4 regions of the Pantoea cypripedii genome follow, and region 1 is predicted to be linked to each of the others. Evidence: predicted binding sites of a transcription regulator. Region 1 holds the regulator's gene; each other region holds the start of a gene.
What was found. The regulator CRP, encoded in region 1, controls carbon source genes, mostly activating them, when cyclic AMP is high. The targets are predictions, from matches to a motif close to ATGTGANNNNNNTCACAT.
Positions count from the first base shown of each region.

Region 2: a site for CRP is predicted at 1,575-1,592, ahead of HA50_RS13815 (YfcZ/YiiS family protein). Genes of this name have one in related genera too.
Region 3: a site for CRP is predicted at 1,714-1,731, ahead of epd (erythrose-4-phosphate dehydrogenase). Genes of this name have one in related genera too.
Region 4: a site for CRP is predicted at 2,597-2,614, ahead of HA50_RS09270 (6-phosphofructokinase). Genes of this name have one in related genera too.

Region 1 is NZ_MLJI01000001.1:4,071,949-4,077,609, reverse strand. It holds gene argD (bifunctional acetylornithine/succinyldiaminopimelate transaminase) at 1-112, shown strand, start outside; gene HA50_RS19120 (YccS/YhfK family putative transporter) at 114-2,189, opposite strand; gene crp (cAMP-activated global transcriptional regulator CRP) at 2,248-2,880, opposite strand; gene HA50_RS19110 (OsmC family protein) at 3,182-3,586, shown strand; gene HA50_RS19105 (phosphoribulokinase) at 3,769-4,638, opposite strand; gene HA50_RS19100 (YheU family protein) at 4,700-4,918, opposite strand; gene HA50_RS19095 (hydrolase) at 4,921-5,661, opposite strand, start outside.
Region 2 is NZ_MLJI01000001.1:3,004,512-3,010,172, reverse strand. It holds gene fadL (long-chain fatty acid transporter FadL) at 46-1,326, opposite strand; gene HA50_RS13815 (YfcZ/YiiS family protein) at 1,685-1,981, shown strand; gene fadI (acetyl-CoA C-acyltransferase FadI) at 2,153-3,463, shown strand; gene fadJ (fatty acid oxidation complex subunit alpha FadJ) at 3,463-5,598, shown strand.
Region 3 is NZ_MLJI01000001.1:3,489,185-3,494,845, reverse strand. It holds gene tkt (transketolase) at 1-1,544, shown strand, start outside; gene epd (erythrose-4-phosphate dehydrogenase) at 1,918-2,937, shown strand; gene pgk (phosphoglycerate kinase) at 2,989-4,152, shown strand; gene fbaA (class II fructose-bisphosphate aldolase) at 4,267-5,346, shown strand; gene mscS (small-conductance mechanosensitive channel MscS) at 5,535-5,661, shown strand, end outside.
Region 4 is NZ_MLJI01000001.1:1,989,257-1,994,917, forward strand. It holds gene HA50_RS09260 (YceI family protein) at 1-536, shown strand, start outside; gene dld (D-lactate dehydrogenase) at 615-2,312, opposite strand; gene HA50_RS09270 (6-phosphofructokinase) at 2,749-3,729, shown strand; gene HA50_RS09275 (PTS sugar transporter subunit IIB) at 3,740-4,054, shown strand; gene HA50_RS09280 (PTS sugar transporter subunit IIC) at 4,047-5,414, shown strand; gene HA50_RS09285 (class II fructose-bisphosphate aldolase) at 5,401-5,661, shown strand, end outside.

The DNA of each region.
Region 1 (5,661 bases):
AGCCGGTACCGATGTGATCCGTTTTGTCCCGTCGCTGGTGATTGAGCCGACCGATATCGAAGAAGGGATGGCGCGGTTTGCCGTGGCGGTAGAGAAGGTGCTGGCGGCGTAACTCAGTTTTTCACCCGCAAGCCCATCAGCCAGCGACCATGATGCGGTCGCTGGCTCCACGCCAGTGAAGAGATGGTATGCATCACGTTAAGGTGTTGCAGAATCCGCTTCACATGCTGTTCAAGAATGGTGACCGCTCCCTCATTAATATTTTCCGGCGCTTCCAGCACGTTGCTGTCGTTGCCCGGCCCGTCATATTCCAGCCGCTGCTGACAACGCTGCAAGGCGATTTCGCAGGATTGCAGATACTTCTCGGCGAGCTTTGGCGTCAGCATGGTGTGCTCGCGCGCCAGAATCGTCATGGCGTTGATGTGTTCGACAATAAACTGGCTGTGCGTCACCCATAACCGCATATCTTTCAGATACTGCGAGTTAAAACCGGGTTCGGTCATTGCCTGATTCAGTGAGTTAAACATGGCGTTGTGCGCCTGATTGACCTTAACGCGCTGGTACGCCAGCTTCTCTGGCGACTGTTCCGGCCCGAGCAGCAGCTGCAACGCTTCCTGGTCAGCCTCCAGCGCATCGTGCGCGTTTTTACGTAGCAAGCCGCTCTGCCACTGTGGCCACAGCCAAATCATGCCGCCAAAGGCGATCAGACAGCCCATCAGCGTATCCATCATACGCGGCAGCAGAAACTGCGCGCCATTCAGTGACAGTAGCTGGAGCGAATACACCGCCGTTACCGTAAAACCAATCATCGACCAGCCGTAATATTTACGCGTCACCAGATAGCTGGCGAGGGTGATCGCCAGCATAAACAGCAGTGTGATGGATTCCGGTACGGCCAAACGCAGCGAAGCAGCGGCGATCAATAGCCCGGTGAAAGTGCCAAGCGCACGGTGCTGGATACGCACGCGGGTGGCGCTGTAGCCGTTCTGGCTGACGAACATGGTGGTCATCAGAATCCAGTAGGGCTTGGGGATGTTGAAGAATAAGGCCAGCGCGCTGCCAAACATCAGCATCACGGCAAACCGTGCTGCGGTGCGCAACGCCGGGGACTTTAGCGACAGATAACTGCGCAGCGCCGGAAAAAACGGTAAACGCCGCTGGCGGTCGGCCATCAGGTCACGGGTATAAAGGGGTTTCTGCGTACGCAAGACGCGGGCAATCCGGCTGAAGTGGTACAGGCAAAAATTACCGACCGGATTATCCGGGTGCTGGCGCGCAATCTTTTCCAGCGCCCCGAGCTGCTTCTCCATATGAAAGCGCTCAGGTAACTGGTGATACAGGATGGCATCAGCCAGCAGCCGCAGCCGCGCCGAGATGGTTTTCGCGTTCCAGCGGATCACCGCTTCAGCGTGGCTCTGCTCCACCAGCTTTTGCACTTCTTCGGGCTGGTGCAGGCTGACCGAGATATGTTCCTGGAGATCAAGTGCCACCTGGAAGGCGCGCGTCAGGCGTTTATGGCTGTTGTTGCGGCTGGCAGACAGCATATGCATTTGCTGATAACAGGTGGTGATCAGGTCGACCGCTTTTTGCTGGCGAGCCAGCAGCGGAGGCAGCGCCTTTTCCGGATCGGTCAACTGCGTCAGCAGGGTATATTTGGCATCGCAATAATCCGCCAGCTCGCGATACAGCAGGCTGAGGGTTTCACGCATCGGCTGTTCTTTCCACAGCCAGAACCAGAACCAGTTAAACAGCCCGTACCACAGCGTGCCGCCGATATACAGCAGCGGCGGTACCCATATCGGCATGCGTCCTGCGAGGCTTAGCGTGAAGATGGCGGCGATAAGGGTGCCGGGCAGCAAGCGGCCATGCAACGGACTGATTTCGCCAGTGACGCCCACCAGCAGCGGCAGAGCCAGCATAATCAGCGGTAAAGGAACATGGTAATCCGTCAGCCACTGAATCAGAAAGCTGCCGGTGGCAAACAGGGATCCGCCGACAATCAGGCGTTTAAAGAAACGTTTATGTGGTGTATCCAGCCCCGCAATATTGCAGCAGGCGGGAACCAGCGAGAACAGCAAACCTTTTTGCAGGTCGCCAAACAGCCAGCCGAGAGCCACGGGCAGGCAAAGCACCAGCGTTTGCCGCAGGGCGTAATTAACTTCGGGATGATAGATGATTCGGCGCCACATCAGCTCATCGCAGACAAAAACGGCGCGATGTGACCATCACGCCGTGGGTGAGAAGGAATTAGCGGGTGCCGTAAACGACGATGGTTTTACCATGTGCGGAGATCAGGTTTTGATCTTCCAGCATTTTCAGAATACGGCCAACTGTCTCGCGTGAGCAGCCGACGATCTGACCAATTTCCTGACGGGTGATTTTGATCTGCATCCCGTCCGGGTGGGTCATGGCATCAGGCTGTTTGGCCAGATTGAGCAGCGTCTGCGCAATGCGACCGGTCACATCAAGGAAGGCAAGGTTGCCGACTTTTTCTGATGTCACCTGCAGGCGACGTGCCATCTGCGCCGAAAGACGCATTAAAATATCCGGGTTTACCTGAATCAGCTGACGGAATTTTTTGTAGGAAATTTCAGCCACTTCGCAGGCAGTTTTTGCTCGTACCCAGGCACTGCGTTCCTGACCTTCTTCGAACAGGCCAAGCTCGCCGATGAAATCCCCCTGATTGAGGTAGGAGAGGATCATCTCTTTGCCTTCTTCATCTTTAATCAGTACCGCAACGGCACCTTTCACGATGTAGTAGAGCGTTTCCGCTTTTTCACCCTGGTGAATCAGGGTGCTTTTGGATGGATATTTGTGAATATGGCAATGGGACAGGAACCATTCGAGTGTAGGGTCTGTTTGCGGTTTGCCGAGAACCATTCGCTATTATCCTCTGTTGTAATCGTGCCCAAAACACAGGGGGCAATTTTCCCTGTCAGGCGGTGAAATCGTAGAGCGCTTCCAGTAAAGGAAATTATTCGGGTGGACTCTTAAGCCAGGCTTCTGATTCTTCCCGCCTTCGTCTATTACGACGAAAATATTTTCAGCTCTGTTTGTAGCACAGCTTTTGCTAGCTGTCTTCTGTTGTCTCGCTTCAGCAAAAGGGCGATTAGTCTGGATTGCTGTTTCTCAGGTGAAAGCGTACTCTGGCGGCAAATCAGCCGATTCAGGAGAAAGAATAATGCAGGCACGAGTCAAATGGGTGGAAGGGCTTACCTTTCTCGGAGAATCCTCATCGGGTCATCAGGTATTAATGGATGGGAACTCGGGTGATAAAGCGCCGAGTCCGATGGAGATGGTGCTGATGGCGGCGGGTGGTTGCAGCGCAATTGACGTGGTGTCTATCCTGCAAAAAGGGCGCAATGAAGTGACCGATTGCGAGGTGAAACTCACCTCTGAGCGTCGTGAAGAAGCGCCACGGATTTTTACACACATCAATCTGCATTTTATTGTCAGCGGCAAGGATTTGGGCGATAAAGCGGTGGCGCGTGCAGTGGATCTTTCGGCAGAAAAATATTGTTCGGTGGCGATCATGCTCGGCGAAGCCGTCGACATCACCCACAGCTATGAGGTAGTTGAGGCATAGCACGAACGTAGCGGCGCGATTAATCGCGCGGGTTTTTTCGTGCAGCATGTACGGGATCATGCGATTAATCGCGCGGGTTTTTTCGTGCAGCATGTACGGGATCATGCGATTTATCGCGCGGTTTTTTTCGCGCAGCATGCACGGGATCGCGCGATAAATCGCGCCGCTACGGAAATGACAGGTTATTCAATCCGTTTACCTTCAATCAGTCGCTGCACCAGCGGTGTCATAATCAACTCCATCGCCAGCCCCATTTTGCCGCCCGGCACCACCAGGGTGTTCATATGCGAGATAAAGGAATTCTGAATCATTGCCAGCAGGTAGGGAAAGGCAATGCCTTCCAGCCCGCGAAAATGGATCACCACGAAGCTTTCATCCAGTGACGGAATTTCACGCGCGGCAAACGGATTCGAGGTATCGACGGTGGGCACGCGCTGGAAGTTGATATGGGTGCGCGAGAACTGTGGCGTGATGAAGTTGATGTAATCCTCCATCGAACGCACCACCGAATCCATCACCGCTTCGCGTGAATGGCCGCGTTCGCTGGTGTCGCGAATCAACTTCTGAATCCACTCAAGGTTGACGATCGGCACCACGCCGACCAGCAAATCTACGTGTTCGGCCACATTGTGCTGCTGCGTGACTACGCCGCCGTGCAGTCCCTCATAAAACAGCACATCGGTGTTTTCCGGCAACGGCTGCCACGGCGTAAAGGTGCCAGGCACCTGGTTCCACGGCACGGCTTCATCGTAGGTGTGCAGATATTTGCGCGACTGCCCGAGGCCGGATTGGCCGTATTGTTTGAAGGTTTGCTCCAGCAGGCCAAAATCGTTGGCCTCCGGTCCGAAGTAGCTGATGTGACGGCCCAGATCGCGCGCTTTGCGGATCGCCATGTCCATCTCCGGACGCGTATAGCGATGGAAACTGTCGCCTTCCACTTCTGCGGCATGCAGATCCAGCTGCTGGAAAATTTTCCGGAAGGCAAGGCTGGTGGTGGTGGTTCCGGCTCCGCTGGAACCGGTAACGGCAATAACTGGATGCCTGGCTGACATGACAAAGCTCCCTGTGAAGTCCGGCGATGAGCATTGTTAGCACGAAATGCCGGGATGTGCATTAGCCGCGAAATTCACCGCGCGCCATGATATTGACGGTTTCGTGCAGTTCCGACCACACCAGGACCGCCTCGCCACGCTCCAGCTGGCGGCGCACATCGGCGACTTTCTGCGCCAGACTGCGCTCCTGTTCACCGTAGTCGGTGCCTTCGCGTAATACAAAGGCTTCAATCAGGTTTTCCAGCGTTTCGGGGTCGAGTTGTTGCCACGGTATAATCACGATCACATATCCAGATAAGTTGATAACCACTGTGGCACGCGTTGCTCCAGCCACATTTGCGGGCGCAGCAATGTCCCGCCGACAAAACCAACGTGGCCGCCTTGCTGCGTCAATTGGTATTCAATTGACGAGGACAGCTGCTCCGGCTGCGGGATCACCGCGTCAGTCATAAAGGGATCGTCTTTGGCGTGAATGATCAGCAGCGGCTTACGGACATTGATTAAGTGCGGCATGGCGCTGGCGCGGTGATAATAATCTCCCGCATCGATAAATCCGTGCGCCCGTGAGGTGACGGCATCGTCAAAGTCACGTAGACGCCGCAGGGTGCGTAGCTGGCGTAAATCCACCGGCAAGGTACCGGGCCAGGCGCGCAGCTTGCGCTTCGCATTTTTTTTCAGCTGCGTCAGCAAATAATGCTGATAAAAGCGTGAGAAACCGTTCTCCAGTTTCTGGCTGCACGGCTCCAGCAGCAGCGGGGCCGAGATAGCCACGGCGGCATCAAAAGGCGCATCACTGCCCTCTATCCCGGCGAGGCACGCCAGCATATTCGCGCCGAGCGAGACGCCCACGGCGGTGGTCGGTACGGTGCCCCATTCACGCCTCAGCCAGCGCAGGAAATAGCTCGCGTCTTCCGTTTCGCCGGAATGGTAAATACGATGCAGACGATTGGGTTCGCCACTGCAACCGCGAAAGTGCATCACCACCGCCAGCCAGCCACGCGCCTGGCATGCCTGCATCAACCC
Region 2 (5,661 bases), 1.1 Mb from region 1:
GTAGCGGCGCGATTTATCGCGCGCTTTTGTCCTTAAATATCGCAATTAGAACTTATAGTTAAAGCCCGCCGCATACAGCATCGCTTTACCTTCAGATCTAAAGGTGTAATTGCCTTCTTTGATGGTCACATTCTGGCCATGCATATAGGAAACACCGACATCCACTGACGCATCCTTATTGAAGGCGTAAGACGCACCGGCGCTCAGCCACAGGCGATCCTGGTCGGGAATGGAGATAGAGCGTTTATCTGCTGGCACCGGGCTGTCATCAAAGGCGATACCGCCACGGAAGGTCCAGTTATCATCGTAGAAGTAAGTGGTACCCAGCGCGATGCGGTAGGCATCGTGGAAGCCTTCGTCTTTGTAGAACAGGGTCTGGCCATTGTTGGTGGCTTTCAGCTCCTGGAACTGGCTCCAGCTGGTGTAGGTCAGGCTATAGTGAACCGCCCATTGCGGTGCCACTTTATGCCAGCCAGACACTTCCCACATTTCTGGCAGATTCAGTGTCAGAGAACCCGGAATAGTCGAACCACCGGTGGCATACGGCAGGCCTAAACCCATTGCCTGGTTGATCGGGTTGACGTATGTCGGCAGGTTACTTTTATATTCGCCGTCGAAGTCGATTTTCACTTCTGAGCGATAGGTAAAGCCAAAGCGGTTATTTTTATCCACTTCGTACAAAATACCGGCATTCCAGCCATAGCCCCATTCGTTGCCTTTCAGGCGGGCGATTTGTGTATCGGCAGGAATACCGAGCGCAGCGCCCGATTCACCGGCGTAACGTTCGATTTTCGCTTTGGCATAGACCGCATCAAAACCGACACCGAAGCTGAAGTGTTCATTCAGGCGATACGCCGTACTGATATTAAAGTTGCCGGTCGTCAGATCGGTCGTACCGCCGTAACCGCCTGCGGTATAACCGTTATTAAATTCGGTCGCCAGTCCGTAGTTAGAAGTAACGGAAGCACCCACCCACCATTGATCATTAATAGGGTGTACGTAGTGGATATTAGGGATCCACTGATTAGGCGCGATATTTTTAGCATCAAGGCTGCGACCCGTAGGACTGGTGCCGCTGATATTGACGTCAGGATCAATATAAACCGCGCCGATGGAAAATTCAGGACGATCCATCAATGCCATGGTTGCCGGGTTACGGCTGGCGGAGGCGGCGGTATCCCCCATTGCTCCTTCACCAGAATATGCACGACCTAAACCAATTGCTGAAAATTCGTTAAGTTGAAAGCCCGCTGCATAAACATGAGAAGAGACGAGCGCTACTGCAGCTGCCACAGCCGACTTTGCAAACAGGTTCTTATGGTTCATGACCACAACCTCATATAAATTATTATTGAACGTTGTTACATCGCGTAACAAGGGACGGCGGATTGTAGGGACTGACGACAGAGACACATATCAGACCAGTGCGACGAGTATAGGTCGGACCTGTGTCATTGTTGCAATAATGTTTTTAAAATATTTCCAGTTTGATCGATAAAATCAGATCTGCTTAACAAAATCTTTGCCATCAGCTTTCAGCATAGCGAGTCAAATTTGTTCTGGATCAATTTATAGTGTGATATTCGTCACTTAGCAGGCTGTGCGTGGCGATGGTGGGGTATCAGGCGTACACTTTGAGGCAGAAATAATCCCTTTTTGTCTGTTTTATCATCAGGAGAAGACGATGACTGATGCCATTAAAAACTGTAGTGCGAACGAAACAGCAGCCTGCTGCTGTGTGGATGTTGGCACCGTCATGGATAACACCGACTGCGCTGCCAGCTGGTCTGGGTTGTTTGCTGACCGCCACGCGGCTGAAGCCATGCTCAAACATTTAACTGACCGGGCGCGCCAGGTTGAATCCGAACCCTGTGATATCCGCTCACGCTTTGATGAAGAAGCCGCCGGTGTGCGTCTGAATATCGATTTCACTTTTGCCTGCCAGGCAGAAGCGCTGATCTTCCAGCTCGGCCTGCGATAATCCTCCCTCGTCTGCCGGACCCCGCTCCGGCAGCGTTTTTCAATTTCGTGTTGCTCCTCGCACTTTTTCTCTCTGCATATTGGCGACTTACGCGCTCCTGGTTAACACTGATGATCAGGTCAGACCTCTTTAGGCAATGATGCCCCGGTCAAATATCACAGGTGACAGTCGATGAGCAAAGCGCAGCCGCTGCTGACGCGTCAGGGCGAACGCATCGCCATAACCCACGGACTTCGTACTCCTTTTGCCCGCCAGGCGAGTGATTTTCATGGCATTCCGGCGCTGGAACTGGGAAGGATGGTGGTGAGTGAACTCATGGCGCGCAGCGAACTGCCGGTGGACGTTATCGATCAACTGGTGTTTGGCCAGGTGGTGCAGATGCCAGAGGCACCGAACATTGCCCGTGAAATCGTGCTGAGCAGCGGCCTGAGCGTGCGCACCGATGCTTACAGCGTCAGCCGTGCTTGTGCTACCAGCTTCCAGGCGGTGGCGAATGTGGCGGAAAGCCTGATGGCAGGCAGCATCGATGCCGGGATCGCGGGCGGGGCTGATTCCTCATCCGTGTTGCCGATTGGCGTCAGCAAAACCCTGGCGCGGGCGCTGGTCGATCTCAACAAAGCGCGCCGCTTCAGCCAGAAATTACAGATTTTGCGCCGTCTGCGTCCGCGTGACCTGCTGCCGGTGCCACCCGCCGTCGCGGAGTATTCCACAGGCCTGCGCATGGGGGATACCGCAGAACAGATGGCAAAAACCCATGGCATCACCCGTGAACAGCAGGATGCGTTAGCGCTGCGTTCACACCAGCGTGCCGCGCGCGCCTGGGAATCGGGAGTGCTGGCGCAGGAAGTGATGCCCGCCTTTGTGCCACCGTGGAAAGCACCGGTCGAGCAGGACAACAACGTGCGTTTCAACGCCAGTGCGGCGGATTATGCCCGGTTACGTCCGGCCTTCGATCGTCGCCACGGTACGGTGACCGCAGCCAACAGCACGCCATTAACCGATGGTGCGGCGGCGGTGATCCTGATGCGTGAAGGCCGCGCCCGCGAGTTGGGCATTACGCCGCTTGGCTACCTGCGCAGCTATGCCTTCAGCGCTATTGATGTCTGGCAGGATATGCTGCTGGGGCCGGCTTATGCCTCGCCGCTGGCGCTGGAGCGTGCAGGCGTGAGCCTGAATGACCTGACCTTAATTGATATGCACGAAGCTTTTGCGGCACAGACACTGGCAAATCTGAAAATGTTCAATGATGAGCGTTTTGCGCGCGAGGTGTTGAACCGCCCACATGCCCTCGGCGAAGTGAATGAAGAACGATTTAATGTGCTGGGCGGATCGATTGCTTATGGACATCCTTTTGCCGCTACCGGTGCGCGCATGATCACCCAAACCTTGCAGGAACTGCGGCGGCGCGGTGGCGGGCTGGGTCTGGTGACCGCCTGCGCAGCGGGTGGATTAGGGACCGCTATGGTACTGGAGGCCGAATAATGAGTGATTCCGCATTCCATCTGCACATGCGCCTCGACCATATCGGCGTAATCACCATTGATGTGCCGGGTGAAAAAATGAACACCCTGAAGGCGGAGTTTGTGCCGCAGATTATGGCGGTGCTGGCTGAAGCTCGCCGCGATCCACAGCTGGCCGGGCTGGTGTTGATTTCCGGCAAGCGCGATAACTTTATCGCCGGGGCGGATATCAGCATGATTGACCGCTGCACTACCGCCGAAGAAGCTGAAGCCCTGGCACGCCAGGGGCAGGAGGTGATGGCGACCATCGCTGCGTTGCCTTTTCCGGTGGTGGCGGCGATTCACGGTGCCTGTCTCGGCGGTGGTCTCGAACTGGCGCTGGCATGCGATGCGCGTATCTGTTCGCTGGATGACAAAACCCGTCTTGGTCTGCCTGAAGTCCAGCTGGGCTTATTGCCAGGCTCCGGAGGCACGCAACGGCTGCCACGGCTGATTGGCGTGCAGCACGCGCTGCCGTTGATCCTGACCGGCAAACAGCTGCGGGCAAAACAGGCATTGAAGCTGGGGATGGTGGATGATGTGGTGCCGCAATCCATTCTGCTGGAAACGGCCGTTGCGCGGGTACTGCAGGGTAAAAAGACGCTGCGGACGCTGCCGTGCCGCGACCGGCTGATGCAGGGGCCGATTGCCAGACATTTGTTGTTCGCGCTGGCAAAACGTCAAACCGACAGCAAAACCCACGGCAACTATCCGGCTGCCGATCGTATTTTGCAGGTGGTGCGTACCGGGCTGGAGCAGGGCAGCAGTGCCGGCCATGAAGCCGAAGCGCGTGCTTTTGGTCAGCTGGCGATGACCCGCGAGTCCGCCGCGCTACGCAGCCTGTTCTTTGCCTCCACCGCGATGAAGAAAGAAGCTTTTGCTGACGCTACACCGCGTACGTTAACGCAGATCGGCGTATTAGGCGGCGGTCTGATGGGCGGGGGCATTGCCAGCGTAACGGCGCTGAATGCGGGGTTGCCAGTACGCATCCGCGATATCAATCTCAGCGGCATCAACCATGCGTTGCAGTACAGCTGGGATCGACTGACTCAACGCCTGAAGCGCCGCCAGATCAATGCTGCGCAGCGTCAGCAACAGATGGCGTTGATCAGCGGCAGCCAGGATTATCAGGGCTTCGCCCGGCGCGATCTGGTGATTGAGGCGGTATTTGAAGATTTGGCGCTGAAGCAGCAAATGGTGGCAGAAATTGAGTCTCATAGTCAGCCACATACCATTTTTGCTTCCAACACCTCATCGCTGCCGATTGGCGACATTGCGGCCCACGCGCAGCGCCCGGAAAACGTTATCGGCCTGCATTTCTTCAGCCCGGTGGATAAAATGCCGCTGGTGGAGGTGATTCCGCACAGTGGTACCTCGGTGGAGACGCTGGCGACCACGGTGCAACTGGCGCGTGAGCTGGGTAAAACCGCAGTGGTGGTGGCGGACAGACCGGGGTTTTACGTCAATCGCATTCTCGCACCCTATATAAATGAAGCGATGCGCTGCCTGCTGGAAGGTGAACCGATTGAACATATCGATCGGGCGCTGGTGAAGTTTGGTTTTCCGGTCGGGCCGTTGCAACTGCTGGATGAGGTCGGTATCGACGTCGGCAGTAAAATCAGCCCGATTCTGCAACAGGCATATGGTGAACGCTTCAGCGCGCCGGAGGCGGTCGGAAAGATCCTCGCCGACGATCGTAAAGGGCGGAAGAATGGCAAAGGCTTCTATTTATATGCGCGCAGCCGCTGGCCGACGAAACGCAAAGGCAAAGCCGATGCTTCGATTTACAGTCTGCTGGGGATTAAACCGCAGGCGCAGCAGAGTGAGTTACAAATTGCTACGCGTTGCGTGATGATGATGCTGAACGAGGCCGCACGTTGTCTGGATGAAGGCGTGATTCGTAGCGCACGCGATGGCGATATTGCCGCCGTATTTGGTATTGGTTTTCCCCCCTTTCTCGGCGGGCCTTTCCATTATATGGATCAACGTGGGGCGGGGGAGATGGTCAATACATTAAACGCTTTAATGCAGCGCCATGGCGATCGTTTCGCCCCTTGTGACGCCCTGATGACGGCGCTACAACAACAAACGAAATTTTACATTTCTGCACAAATCTGAATAGGCTTACAGATTCAGCGGGTTAGATAGCCTGCTAAGAAATGGCTTACGCGGTAGCATTCC
Region 3 (5,661 bases), 580 kb from region 1:
ACGTGTTTATGGGCGACGGCTGCATGATGGAAGGTATCTCGCACGAGGTCTGCTCCATCGCCGGTACGCTGAAACTCGGCAAACTGGTTGCTTTCTACGATGACAACGGCATCTCTATCGACGGTCACGTGGATGGCTGGTTCACCGACGACACCGCAAAACGCTTTGAAGCCTACGGCTGGCACGTGGTGCGCGGCGTGGACGGTCACGACGCTGACGCCATCAAAAAAGCGGTGGAAGAAGCCAAAGCGGTCAGCGACAAGCCTTCTCTGCTGATGTGCAAAACCATTATCGGTTTCGGTTCTCCGAACAAAGCCGGTACCCACGATTCCCACGGCGCACCGCTGGGCGACGCGGAAGTGGCGCTGACCCGCAAACAGCTGGGCTGGGACTACGCACCGTTTGAAATCCCGTCAGAAATTTACGCGCAGTGGGATGCGAAAGAAGCCGGTCAGGCGAAAGAAGCGGCATGGGATGCGAAATTCGCAGCTTACGCGGCTGCTCACCCGGAGCTGGCGGCTGAATTCAAACGTCGTATGAACAACGAACTGCCGGCGAACTGGGCAGAAGAGTCACAGAAATTTATCGAACAGCTGCAGGCGAATCCGGCGAAAATCGCCAGCCGTAAAGCGTCGCAGAATGCCATCGAAGCCTTCGGTAAAATCCTGCCGGAATACCTCGGCGGTTCAGCTGACCTGGCTCCGAGCAACCTGACCATGTGGTCCGGCTCTAAGCCGATCAACGAAGACCCGGCCGGTAACTACATCCATTACGGCGTGCGCGAATTCGGTATGACCGCTATCGCCAACGGTATCGCGCTGCACGGTGGCTTCCTGCCGTACACCGCCACCTTCCTGATGTTTGTGGAATATGCGCGTAACGCGGCACGTATGGCGGCGCTGATGAAGATCCGTCAGGTGATGGTCTACACCCACGACTCCATCGGTCTGGGCGAAGACGGTCCGACGCATCAGCCGGTTGAGCAGATGGCGAGCCTGCGCACCACCCCGAACATGAGCCTGTGGCGTCCGTGTGACCAGGTGGAATCTGCGGTGGCGTGGAAATACGCTATCGAGCGTCAGGATGGCCCGAGCGCACTGATTTTCTCCCGTCAGAACCTGGCGCAGCAGGATCGTACCGCTGAGCAGCTGGCGAACGTGGCGCGCGGTGGTTATGTGCTGAAGGACTGTGCCGGTCAGCCGGAACTGATCCTGATCGCCACCGGTTCAGAAGTGGAACTGGCGGTAGCCGCTTACGACCAGCTGACCACCGAAGGCCGCAAAGTACGCGTGGTGTCCATGCCGTCTACCGATGCGTTCGACAAGCAGGATGCGGCCTACCGCGAATCCGTGCTGCCGAAAGCCGTGGCTGCGCGTGTGGCAATCGAAGCGGGTATCGCGGATTACTGGTTCAAGTACACCGGCCTGAACGGCGCTATCGTCGGCATGACCACCTTCGGTGAGTCGGCTCCGGCAGAACTGCTGTTCAAAGAGTTCGGCTTCACCGTTGAGAATGTGGTTGCGACCGCGAAATCTATTCTGTAAGACCCACGGGCGGCCTGAGTGCCGCCCGTTTGCGTTCCCGTAGCGGCGCGATTTATCGCGCGGGTTTTTCCAGTAACACCTGCGGAATTGCGCGATAAATCGCGCCGCTACGAATTCGTGCAAATAACACCCAATTATTCCTCCAGTAATAATCTTAAATTGGCTGATTTTGTGACGCAGATCCAATAATCAGCAGCGCACTTGATCGCAATCATTCCTGTTATTCCTTCCATGCTTTATTCTGGCTGAACCGTTTCAGTTGTCGCGATGTGACCGTTTTCCCCCTGTCCAGGCCAGCAAGAATTCCCTGTACAAAACAGGTTGAAACGCTCAGGCTAACGGCACGTTTTTTCAGGTGTTGTTGAAGGTAGAGATGACCGTTCGCATAGCTATAAATGGTTTTGGTCGTATCGGGCGTAATGTACTGCGTGCGCTGTATGAAACGGGCCGCAGGGCGGAAATCACCGTGGTGGCGATCAATGAACTGGCTGAAGCCGTCGGCATGGCGCATCTGCTGAAGTATGACACCAGCCATGGCCGTTTTGCCTTTGACGTACGCCAGGAGCGCGACCTGATGTTTGTCGGTGACGATACCATCCGCATCCTGCATCAGGCCGATATCGCTACCTTGCCGTGGCAGGAACTGAATGTCGATATCGTGCTGGACTGCACCGGCGTTTTTGGCAGCCGTGCCGATGGCGAAGCCCATTTGCAGGCGGGCGCGAAGAAGGTGTTGTTCTCACATCCGGGCGGCAACGATCTGGATGCGACGGTAGTGTTCGGCGTGAACGAACAGGCTCTTAAACAAACTGACCGCATTGTCTCCAACGCATCCTGCACCACCAACTGTATTATTCCGGTGATAAAGTTGCTGGATGACGCCTTTGGCATTGAGTCGGGCACCGTCACCACCATCCATTCGGCGATGCACGATCAGCAGGTGATTGACGCCTATCACAGCGATCTGCGGCGTACCCGTGCTGCCAGCCAATCGATCATTCCGGTGGACACGCGTCTGGCGGCGGGCATTACGCGCATTTTTCCGAAATTTAACGATCGCTTCGAAGCTATCGCGGTGCGTGTGCCAACCATCAACGTGACGGCCATTGATTTAAGCGTTTCGGTACGTCAGGCGGTGAAGGCTTGTGAGGTCAACACCTTGCTGCAAAACGCATCAGAAGGGGCATTTCGTGGTATAGTTGACTATACGGAATTACCGTTAGTCTCAGTCGATTTTAACCATGATCCGCACAGTGCCATTGTGGACGGCACCCAAACGCGGGTCAGTGGTCACCACCTGATCAAAACCCTGGTTTGGTGTGACAACGAATGGGGCTTTGCTAACCGCATGCTCGACACAACGTTAGCAATGGCCGCAAGCGGTTTCAGGTAAGACGCGGTCTGCGTCTGGCAAAACTTATGAGAATCAACGAGAGGGTTCACCATGTCTGTAATTAAGATGACCGATCTGGATCTTGCTGGAAAACGTGTTCTGATCCGTGCCGATCTCAACGTACCAGTGAAGGAAGGGAAAGTGACGTCTGATGCACGTATCCGTGCTTCTCTGCCCACCATCGAAGCGGCGTTGAAACAGGGCGCGAAAGTGATGGTTACCTCTCACCTGGGTCGTCCGACCGAAGGTGAATACAACGAAGAGTTCTCCCTGTTACCGGTTGTTAACTATCTGAAAGACAAACTGAACGGCACCAATGTTACCCTGGCAAAAGATTACCTCGACGGCGTTGAAATCGCTGCGGGTGAGCTGGTGGTGCTGGAAAACGTGCGTTTTAACAAAGGCGAGAAGAAAGACGACGAAGCGCTGTCGAAAAAATACGCTGCGCTGTGCGACGTCTTTGTGATGGACGCTTTTGGTACTGCGCACCGCGCACAAGCTTCAACCCACGGCGTGGGCAAATTCGCACCGATCGCCTGTGCCGGTCCGCTGCTGTCTGCTGAGCTGGAAGCGCTGGGCAAAGTGATGAGCAACCCGCAGCGTCCGCTGGTAGCGGTGGTGGGGGGTTCTAAAGTTTCCACCAAATTCGACGTGTTGCAGTCACTGGTCAAAATCGCTGACACCGTGATCGTCGGTGGCGGTATCGCCAACACCTTCGTGGCTATCGACAACAACGTGGGTAAATCCCTGTACGAGCCGGATTTTGTGGCAGCAGCCAAAGATCTGCGCGATCAGTACGGTATCCCGGTTCCGGTAGATTCCCGTGTCGGCACGGAATTCTCTGAAACTGCTCCGGCAACCGTGAAAAAGGTTTCCGAAGTAGCGGATAACGAAGAAATTATGGACTTCGGTGACGAAACCGCACTGGCCATGGCGAAACTGCTGAAAGACGCCAAAACCATTCTGTGGAACGGCCCGGTTGGCGTGTTCGAATTCCCGAACTTCCGCAAAGGCACCGAAATCATTGCTAACGCTATCGCTGATAGCGAAGCGTTCTCCGTAGCAGGCGGTGGTGACACCCTGGCAGCGATTGATCTGTTCGGTATCGAAGACAAGATCTCCTATATCTCTACCGGTGGCGGTGCATTCCTCGAATTCGTGGAAGGCAAAAAACTGCCTGCTGTTGCCATGCTGGAAGAGCGCGCGAAGCAGTAATCATTTGGGGGCGACGCTCTGGCGTCGCCTGAAGGCTTGCCCTGACGCTTATGGGGCATAAAATCCAGTCCCCCTCGATTCGGGGATGAACGGTAAACGAAACAGGACACAACCATGTCTAAAATTTTTGATTTCGTAAAACCCGGCGTTGTCACTGGTGACGACGTTCAGAAAATCTTCAAAGTGGCGAAAGAGAACAAATTCGCCCTGCCAGCAGTGAACTGCGTCGGCACGGATTCCATCAACGCGGTACTGGAAGCGGCAGCGAAAGTGAAATCGCCGGTCATCGTTCAGTTCTCCAATGGTGGTGCTGCCTTCATCGCCGGTAAAGGTTACAAAACCGACAAACCGCAGGGCGCGGCAATTGCCGGTGCTATCGCCGGTGCGCATCACGTGCATCTGATGGCTGAACTGTATGGCGTGCCGGTTATCCTGCACACTGACCACTGCGCGAAAAAACTGCTGCCGTGGATCGACGGTCTGCTGGACGCGGGTGAAGCACACTTCGCCAAAACCGGTAAACCGCTGTTCTCTTCTCACATGATCGACCTGTCTGAAGAGTCACTGGAAGAAAACATCGAGATCTCCAGCAAATACCTGACTCGCATGGCGAAACTGGGTATGACCCTGGAAATCGAACTGGGCTGCACCGGCGGCGAAGAAGATGGTGTGGACAACAGCCACATGGACGCTTCTGCCCTGTACACCCAGCCGCAGGACGTAGATTACGCGTACACCGAGCTGAGCAAAATCAGCCCGCGTTTCACCATCGCTGCCTCCTTCGGTAACGTACACGGCGTGTACAAGCCGGGTAACGTGAAACTGACCCCGACCATCCTGCGTGATTCTCAGAAATACGTCAGCGAAAAACACGGTCTGCCGCATAACGCGCTGGATTTCGTGTTCCACGGTGGTTCAGGTTCTTCTGCTGCGGAAATCGAAGAATCTATCAGCTACGGCGTGATCAAGATGAACATCGATACCGACACCCAATGGGCAACCTGGGACGGTATTCTGCAGTACTACAAAAAGAACGAAGACTATCTGCAAGGCCAGCTGGGTAACCCGAACGGCGTAGATAGCCCGAACAAGAAATACTACGATCCGCGTGTATGGCTGCGCTCTGCTCAGGCGTCCATGGTGGTTCGTCTGGAACAGGCTTTCAAAGAACTGAACGCTATCGACGTGCTGTAATTTTTACTTACAGTACAAAAAAGGCCCGAAAGGGCCTTTTTTTACGCATTATTTTCGGAATATTCAGTAAATTCAGACCACCTTTGGCGCTCATCCCCATTATTGTTTACCCTTGTACACGGGAGTGTCGGATTCATTCTGGCAGTTTTTGTTCTTTCCTGCGGGAAACTCAACAACAGGGCTAACAAATGGAAGATTTAAATGTCGTTGACGGCATTAACAACGCGAGCGGATGGCTGGTACGTAATCAGGAGCTGATCCTGAGCTATGTCGTCAATATTGTCGCGGCGATTGCCATCATCATCATCGGGATGA
Region 4 (5,661 bases), 2.1 Mb from region 1:
TGTATGCACCGCTGTCTCAGGCTGCTGCCATGCACTACGATCTGAACCCGGAACACACGTCAGTGATTGTGACCTGGACCCATTTCGGTTTCTCGCATCCGACTGCGGATATCCCGAACAGCAAAGGCACCCTGGTGTTTGATAAAGACCATCCGGATCAGTCACGCGTTGACGTTACGCTGCCAGTCAGCCAGATCGACACCCACGTCCCGGCACTGACCAAAGAATTCCTCGGCAAAGAGTATTTCGATACCGCGAAATATCCTTCAGCGGTATTCCACAGCACCAAAGTGGTGGCGAAGGGCGACAACAAGTTTGATGTAGAAGGGAATCTGACCTTGAAAGGCATCACCAAACCGGTAACGCTGCACGCCACGCTGAACCAGCAGGGCGAGCATCCGATGGTGAAGAAACAGGCGATTGGTTTTGATGCCACCGGCACCATCAAGCGCTCTGACTTTAAGCTGGATAAATACGTGCCAGCAGTCAGCGACGATGTGACGCTGACCATTTCGACTGAAGCGTACGCGAAATAATCGTCACTATCGCGCGGTGTTGTAAAACCCGCGCGATAAATCGCGTCGCTACCAGGCCGTGCAGGCCCGAGCCTTTAATTATTCCGCCCAGAACTTCTTCTTACTGGTTTTGCCGATGCCTGGATTACAGGTGTTGGTGGGATCGAGCTGTTTCCAGTGCTCCACATGTTCGCAGGATGCGTGATATAAATGGCCGACGTTATGTTCTGCCGGATACTTCGCCCCGCGCTGCTCCAGATACACTTTCACCGCTTCTTTGAACGCCTTCGCATCCACACCCGCCTTCAGCACATAATCCTGATGATTGACGTAGCAAAAGAAATGCCCGCAGCAGGAGTCTACCTGTACCTGCTCAGCCAGATGGTCCGGCAGGGTTAAGCGCCATGCATCGTCATTACGGCGCAGCGCCACGTCGAATGCCACCAGACGCTCATTCGGGTTATAACCGAGGGCATCACAATAGGAGATGGTGCAGCCGCCCACGCCAAAACGCACCAGAAAGGCATCCGCCGCTTCGCGCGCATCGCAGTGGAAAAAGCCGCCGCTGTGGCTGGCGAAAAACGTCTCCAGCAAGGTCTGCAATTCAGCGGTTTGCGCCGATTCCACCTTAATCATCAGATGATGTTCATATTCGCTGCGGTAATCCATGATGCGCGGTGCCACGAAGCGCGGCGTGATCTGGTTGAAGAATTGCAGCACCCGATCAACAAAATTGCGTGGCAGAAATTTCAGATGGCTGACGCGCACATCCCATTTGGCTTTATTCGCCATCAGGCGCGGCAGCGCCTGCGGACCGAGCTTACGAATCGCCAGATACATATGCTTGGCGTAGCGCACGGTGAGATCAAAGGCGTGGCGATGGATGTACTCCGCCTGCACCGGTAACTCGCTCATCTGCGTCAGCAGATAGCGGCGCAGGGCCACCAGCACCGCTTCATCATTGGTGCCGATATAGAAGGTGTCGCTGCCTGCACTGGCTTCAAAGGTGGGGAGACGGACAGCAAATACCACCACTTTGCCTGCACTGCCGGAGCTGTCATGCAGATAACGAATATCACCGTTAAAGCGGGAAGGGCTGTCGGCGGTGACGTCACGCAGGCGCTCGGCGTAATCCTCCGCCCAGATTTTGCCCTGCCAGTCCGGCTGCTCGCCGGTCTGATACTGCTGGCGGGTCAGATTGTCCAGCATGGCTTCCGGCGTGTCTCCGAGGTCAATACCCAGATGGTTGACCATCTCCAGTCGGCCATCGTCATGTATGCGGGCAAATAACGATTTCTCGGTAAATGCCGGGCCGCGACGAATCAGCGAACCGCCGGAGTTGTTGCAGATGCCGCCGACCACGGACGCACCAATGCATGAAGAACCAATCACCGAGTGCGGTTCGCGCCCGAGCGGTTGCAGAGTCTGCTCCAGCTCCGTCAGGGTCGTACCAGGGAAAGCAATCACCTGACGAGCCTCGTCGATCACCTGCACACCTTTCAACTGGCGTGTGCTGACAATCACCACTTCACGATCATAATCGTTGCCATCCGGCGTAGAGCCGCCGGTCACGCCGGTATTCGACGCCTGCATCAGAATAATGGCGTTATGCGCCACGCATACCTGAAGAATTTGCCACAGTTGCGGCAATGTCTGGGGCAGCACCACGGCCAGCGCGTCACCGCGCCCAACGCGGAATCCTTTGGTGTACCAGGCTTTATCATCAGAATGGGTTAACAGCTGTTTTTCACCTACCACGTCACTCAGTTGACGCAACATTTCCTGCGGGGATGTCATGTTTTCTCTTCTGTGTCATGTGTCTGCTGGGTTATTGGACAGGCGCAGACCGCGGAATGTCAATGATTGATCGGCGCTGACGTTAAAATAACGCACGCAAGCATTATCCCTTTATCTTCTGCGAAAAAAACGCCGCGGACCGATAAAAATGCGCGAGGTATCACAAAATAGATTTAAAGAAAAACGGCGAACAAGGAGTTAAATAGCCATGGAGGATTTGATGCCTGAAATAAATATAACCACATGAAAAATATAATAATTACTTTCTGTTGGAATAATTTAGCATGTGATGAAAGTCACAAAAAAGGCTATGAGAACATCCTTGTCAATGATCGCAGCGAATAAATTAGTGATGAAAATGTGATCTTCATTGCAAATAGAAACCCTCTTCATCGGAAGAATGAATCACAGAAGCACAGCGTGAGGAGTGGGAACAATGAGAATTGGCATGGTGATCAGTGGTGGTGATGTTACCGGCATCAATAACTTTATTTTTCAGATTTCTCGTTTAACGCAGGCCGAGATGGTGTTATTTAACGGCGGCATTCCGGGCCTGCTGGAAAATAAACATCAGGAAATTTCCCAGCGTGATTTGGTGGATTACGCCATCGCGCCTATTCCGGTCATGCAATCCGGCAGACCAACGCGGAAACTCATTCGGCCAGAATATGAATCTATTGCCAAACAGCTTAAGTCGCTACGTATTGATGTGCTGATTATGGCGGGTGGTGATGGTTCGCTGCAATTTCTGCATACGCTGAGTGAATTTGGGGTGAATTGTTTTGGCGTCGGCATGACAATTGATAATGACGTATTTGGCAGCGATTACACCATTGGTTTTTCTACCGCCTGTGAACAGGTATTAAAAGAAGTTACGAAGTTACGTAATACCGGTCGTGGTTTGCCGGGGCGGGTATTTATGGTGGAACTGCTGGGGGGCTACTGCGGTGAGTTAACGCTGCAATCGGCGATCAAATCGAATGCGGATTTTGCCCTGATCCCGGAGTGCCAGATCCCCTTACAGGAGCTGGCGCAGCGCGTCTCGCAGCGTCTGGCGGAACAGAATAGCGTGGTGATTCTGTGCTCTGAAGCCTACACCCGCGAATACTCCCCAGGATTTCAGGGAGCGATTGATACCTTAATTAAACAACTGGAACCGATGATTGCCGTGCGTATCCGTAAAACCATCATCGGTTATGGCCTGCGTAATGGCGATCCCACCTGTGAAGAAATTTACCAGGGCACCATTATGGCCAGTGAAGTCGCGCGTTGTATTCAGTCGGGAATGCGCAATAAAGCGGTCATTATTAATGGCAGCAACAAACCGATACCCATTGATTTAATAAGCATGAAAAAACGCCTGGTCGACACCGAAGGGCATCATTACAAACTCGCTAAACAACTGCATATTCTGTGAGGAGATAGCCATGCTGAAAATATTATGTGTATGCGGATGTGGTCTGGGATCCAGTTTCGCCATCGAAATGAGTGCCAAAGCGGTATTAAAGAAGCTGGAAATCGAGGCGGATATTGATCACACCACCATTTCCGAAGCCAACGCATTTAAATCCGACATCATTTTAACCCAGAAGGCATTTGCCGATGTATTAAATGCCGATGCCAGCCCGGAGCAAATGAAACGGGTGATTATTCTCAACCGGTTGACGGATAAAGCGGAAATTGAGCAAAAAATCGTGGCATTTATGAAAGAGCACAACATGAAGGTTGCTAACCATGAATAGTGTGATCAACTTCCTGGTAAAAGATCTGCTGGGGCAGGCATCGATTCTGATTGCCTTTATTGCCCTAGTCGGTTTGTTACTGCAAAAAAAATCAGCAGGCAAGGTGGTGGAAGGCACCTTTAAAACGCTGCTCGGTTTCTTAATTATGATGGCGGGTATCAACATTATTGTTGGCACGCTGACCTTCCTCAATACCATCTTTACCCACGGCTTTGGCATGCAGGGTTATATCACCGACGTTGCTGCGATTGCCGGGTTAGCGAACCGCGAGCTGGGTTCAGAAGTGGCGCTGACGCTGTTGGTGATCTTTATCGTCAACATCATCATTGCCCGCCTGACACCGTTCAAATACATTTTCCTTACCGGACAGGCGCTGTTGTGGATGGCGACCATCGGTGCGGTGATCGGCTACAAAGCGGGGCTGACAGGCTTACCTCTGATCCTTACCGGCGGCATTTTTGGTGGCGTGATGGCGGTGGTGATGCCCGCGCTGGCACAACCGGTGGTGCGGCGCATTACCGACTCGGACGACGTTGCCCTCGGCCACTTCTGCACCATTGGTTACCTGGTGACGGCGGCGGTGGCGAAAGTGGTCGGCAAAGGCTCGCGTTCTACCGAAGACCTGAAGCTGCCGGATAACTTCAAATTTCTCCAGGACACCTATTTGTCGATGGCGGTGGTGATGGTGCCGATGTACCTGATCCCGGCGGTGGCAGCAGGCCCGGCATTTATCGCTCAGTACAGCAACGGCATGAATTACCTGATGTACGCCTTTATGCAATCGATTCAGTTCGTGGCCGGGGTGTTTGTGCTGTATAGCGGCGTGCGCCTGCTGCTGAATGAGCTGGTCCCGGCGTTTCGCGGTATCGCCATGCGCATCGTGCCGGATGCCAAACCGGCGCTCGATTGCCCGGTGATGTTCCCTTATGCGCCAAACGCGGTGATCGTCGGCTTCCTTGCCACCACCCTGGGTTCCGTCGTCGGCATGCTGGTGTTCCCGATGTTCGGTCTGGCGATGATTTTACCGGGGCTGCTCACCAACTTCTTTGCCGGTGGCACGGCCGGGGTGTTTGGTAACGCGCTCGGTGGCCGTCGTGGTGCGATGATCGGCGGTTTTGTCCACGGCCTGTTTATTACGCTGCTGCCCGCGATTCTGGTGCCGATGCTGGAAAGCTACGGTTTCACCGGCGTGACCTTCAGCGATTCGGATGTCATCAGTACCGGCCTGGTACTCGGTCATGCGTTCCAGAATAACTGGCTGTTCGTCGCCCTGTTTATTGTCTTCATTACCCTGATCGCCTGGTTTGTTAACGGAAAATCTACGAAACCTCACGAGGAAAATGTTCATGAAACTTTATAACTTTACCGATCTGTTACAGGTGGCTAAACAACGTGAATTTAAAGCGCTCGGATCTTTTAATTTGCACTGTCTGGAAATGTTACCGGCTTATTTTAAAGCGGCAGAAAAAACCAACAGCCCATTAATGATTCAGATCTCCACCGGTACGGCGAAATATCTCGGTCATAAATTGCTGGTCGATGCGATTTGCTCACTGGCAGAAAGTAAAAATGTACCCACCTGCCTGCATCTCGATCATTGTTCTGAT